2 regions of the Shewanella sp. S1-49-MNA-CIBAN-0167 genome follow, and region 2 is predicted to be linked to the other one. Evidence: predicted binding sites of a transcription regulator. Region 2 holds the regulator's gene; the other holds the start of a gene.
The links. The regulator ArgR, encoded in region 2, controls arginine synthesis, uptake and breakdown. The targets are predictions, from matches to a motif close to ANTGAATANNTATTCANT.
Positions count from the first base shown of each region.

Region 1: a site for ArgR is predicted at 998-1,015, ahead of gltB (glutamate synthase large subunit). Genes of this name have one in related genera too.

Region 1 covers NZ_JBEOPO010000009.1:16,003-18,214, reverse strand. The annotation lists gene mnmL (tRNA modification radical SAM protein MnmL/YtqA) at 1-545, opposite strand, end outside; gene gltB (glutamate synthase large subunit) at 1,069-2,212, shown strand, end outside.
Region 2 covers NZ_JBEOPO010000014.1:1,103-3,314, forward strand. The annotation lists gene AAEZ00_RS08255 (META domain-containing protein) at 2-490, shown strand; gene argR (transcriptional regulator ArgR) at 686-1,156, shown strand; gene AAEZ00_RS08265 (Dyp-type peroxidase) at 1,220-2,158, opposite strand.

The DNA.
Region 1 (2,212 bases), on a different contig from region 2:
TGACGGTATTGGCATAATTGATGGCCACGATTAATCCGCTTTAAGGTCTGATTATTGGCCGTTTGTAAACCAAGCTCCAGCCACACCTCGATGCCTCGTTGTTGATACTCAACCAATAAATCAAGTACTTCATTAGGCACACAGTCAGGACGAGTACCAATATGAAGCCCGACAATATCGGTATCTTCAACGGCTTGATCATATTTTTGCTTGAGTACTTTGTACTCATCGTAAGTGCTGGTATAGGCCTGAAAATAAGCAATATATTTTGCTGTCGACGCTGGGGCTACTTCAGTGGGAAGCACACTTTTTTTGGCTGACTGGGCACGTATTTTTCCTTCGGATAATTGCACTGCAATGGGTTGAGCACTGTCTTGTTCTCCGCTAAATGAAGCCACATTACAAAAAGTACAACCGCCTACGCCTAAGGTGCCATCTCGATTAGGACAAGTAAATTGGGCATCTATAGTTAATTTTTTTATGCGTTGGCCATAACGTTGCTTGCAATGTAAACCAAATGTATTAACGTAGTCATCTAAACCCAAAATTTACTCTCAACATTACTTTAAAGTTCGCCAGTTTAGTCAACCGATACACACCTGTCTTGGTGCTAAATCAATAAAATAGTTTATCTATTGGCGCTGGCAGTAAACTTGTGCGCTAACGCTAAAAACAGTTAACACCATTTAATCAACTTACAAAACACTCGATATGAATATTTAGTCATTTAGAATAATTTTTTACTCAAAAACTGTGTTTGAAATAAAATTCACTATTTTTGTTTCAAAAACACTTCTTTGTTGTTGTTGCAAAAAAGTAGCTGATTATTTTATCATTTTCTAAAATTCTTTTTATTCATAAGGTTATAGGTGATATATCACAGTTTACGTTAACGTAAGGTTGGTAGCGTATTACGTTTTATGAGTATTTAGATTTCAGTTTGTTGCATTTTTTTGGTTTGACCTTTATTCAATCTCAGTTTATTTTGAATGGTTCGGGTGCATATCTATGGATATTCTTTGAATTTACCCCGAGTCGTATTCTAGTAGAGGTTTAGGGGGTTTTTGTATGAGCTTGTATCATCCCAGTTTTGAGCGTGACAATTGCGGATTTGGTTTAATTGCACAAATGGATGGTGACGCGAGTCACCGCATTGTGCGTACTGCGATTCATGGTCTCGATCGAATGAAGCATCGTGGTGGTATTGCAGCGGACGGACGCACAGGTGATGGCTGTGGTCTATTAATGCAAATGCCTACAGGGTTTTTTAAAGCTATTGCGGCAGAAAATGATTGGCATTTGAGCCGAAATTTTGCCGTGGGTATGCTATTTCTCAGCCAAGATAAACAACGCGCTGATGAAGCCAAACTTATCTTAGAAAAAGAACTACAACGAGAAATGTTAAGTGTCGCTGGTTGGCGTAAAGTTCCGATTAATCCTGATGTTTTGGGGGAGATTGGTCGGGAAAGCTTGCCACAGATTTATCAAGTATTGATCAACGCGCCAGTTGGCTGGCGGGAAAAAGATCTTGAACGTCGCTTGTATATGGCGCGTCGCCGACTTGAACAGCAAATCACTGATGATGAAGACTTTTACGTTGCCAGTCTTTCTGGGCAAGTGATTGTCTATAAAGGGTTAATGATGCCAGCCGATCTGCCGTCATTTTACACAGACTTAGCAGATATACGTTTGAAAAGTGCCATTTGTTTATTTCACCAGCGCTTTTCAACCAACACACATCCCAAGTGGCCATTAGCCCAACCGTTTCGTTATCTTGCCCATAACGGTGAAATCAATACCATTACCGGTAATCGTCAATGGGCTAGAGCGCGTGCCTATAAGTTTAATTCGCCTTTATTGCCCGACTTACAACAAGCGGCACCCTTTGTTAACGAAACAGGTTCAGACTCCTCTTCTTTAGACAATATGCTCGAAATGCTGTTATCAGGTGGGATGGATTTATACCGAGCCATGCGCTTACTTATTCCACCAGCATGGCAATCAAACCCAGAGATGGACGACGAGTTAAAAGCTTTCTATGATTTTAACTCAATGCACATGGAGCCGTGGGACGGCCCTGCTGGCATTGTAATGACTAATGGTCGCCATGCTGCCTGTGCGGTTGATCGCAACGGCCTACGTCCTTCTCGTTACGTTATAACCAAGGATCGTATCCTAACCTTAGCCTCTGAAGTCGGTATTTGGGATTATG
Region 2 (2,212 bases):
CATGATAAAGCATATTCTTGGCGCCACCGTTATATTTTTAGGCCTTAGTGCTTGTCAAAACCACACTCAAATTGTCTCAAATGAACAATTAATTGGTACTTGGCATGTAGAAGTCGTCCTTGATACTCCTACCATTAATAATAGCCCAGCAAAATTAGTTTTTGCCCAAAATGGTGAGTTAAGCGGCAATAACAGCTGTAATCAATTTTTTGGTCATTACGATCAACAAGGAAATCGACTCCAAATGGCACCGTCGGGTTCAACTATGAAAGCTTGTGTAGATAGTTTAATGGCCCAAGAAGCGGATTTGATGCACGCTATTGCACAGGTACAACAGATTGATTTCTCAAAAGGCAAACTCAATCTGCTGTCTGAAAAGGGTGATACGCTATTGGTACTAACAAAACAATCATCGCCACGATCGTTATACAAAGAATCGTTATATAACGAGTCGTCCGATAAAGCCTCTTTAAATACTGCACCCTATTAATTTATAGTTTATAACCTCAATACTGTGAATTATTCACTTAAGTCGGTAGACTTATTACTCACCCAAGTGTCAGCTTAAAGTTCCACTGTAAAATGAATTTTTATTCAATAAATCTGATTCTTTCTTGACTTAACAAGCCAATATATTCAAAATATGCTAGTTTTTTGAATAACAACTATAAGATGAATTATCACTATGCCAGCGACAAGAAATCAGGATGAGCTCGTTCGAACTTTTAAGGCGATTCTGAAAGAAGAACGTTTTGGAAGCCAAAGCGAGATTGTTATTGCGCTTCAAGCCGAAGGATTCGGTAATATTAATCAATCTAAGGTCTCTCGCATGCTCAGCAAGTTTGGTGCTGTGCGAACTCGAAATGCTAAGCAAGAGATGGTGTATTGCCTCCCTGCCGAGCTAGGCGTTCCGACTGCGGGTAGTCCAGTTAAGAATTTAGTACTGGATGTTGACCATAACCAAGCCATGATTGTGGTAAGAACCAGCCCAGGTGCAGCGCAATTAATTGCACGTTTGCTCGATTCAATAGGCAAACCAGAAGGCATATTAGGTACCATTGCCGGCGATGATACTATTTTTATTTGCCCAGCAAGCATAAAAACTATTGATGATACTCTCGAAACGGTTAGATCCTTATTCAACTATAGTGAATAAAAAAACCGTTCCAATAAAAAAGCAATGCCATGGCATTGCTTTTTTATTGCCTAGGATCGGCGTTTACACATCATCAAATTGAGTTAAAAAATCCAGTGATGGTACAAAAAATGACGACCCAGTCAACGCTTTAGTAAACGACATTAGATGATCATGATTTCCATGACCATCACCGTGCACCATACTGCGGAGCATTTTTTCGAAGTTATCAGGTGTACGGCATACAGAAAGAAACATTAGCCCTTGTTCTCTAATCGAACCATATGGCATGCTTTGGCGTAAAATCTCTAATGCGTTACCCTGTGGGTCCTTTAAATTGACTCGTTTCGTATGGCTGGTTAATGGCTTATCTTCTGACTCGTACTCAATATCATCAACTTTGGTTCGACCAAAAATATCTTCTTGTTTTTTAAGTGGTAAACGATGCCATTTACTTAAGTTATGCATGTATTTTTGCACATGTAGATAACTACCAGATACAAAGTCTTGATCTTCATCACCGACGAGCGCAACTTGTTGACGATGGCGCCCTTTAGGGTTTTCAGTACCATCAACAAAGCCGGTTAAATCACGACTGTCCATAAATCGAAAACCGCGCTCTTCATCGACTAACTCAACCAAATCCTCAAACATTTGATTAATTTCATTAGCAACAAGATGCAAAATATCATAACGATCGCAACGGATATGAACAAACAGATCATATTCCATCGCGGGAGCATCACGATTACCGTCATTCATTGCAGGAAAAGGTTTCAACAATGCTGGACGAGCTTCTGGATAAAAAGTATCCCAAAAATTGGCCCCAATACCCACAAAGCCATTAAAAGCACTGTCTGCATACTGATCCGTGAGTTCGTAAATGTATTGCGCCACATTAGCAATGGACGGACGTAGTTGATCTTCAACACCGTCATTGGCATTAAACATCAAGTACACACTGTGTAAATTCCCTTCTGCGCAAATCCCTAACTGTTCACGAGGCATAACTTGGTTACCCATATTAACTCATCTACCTTAATACTTTATGTCGGCCTAAATGGTTATAACTTAACG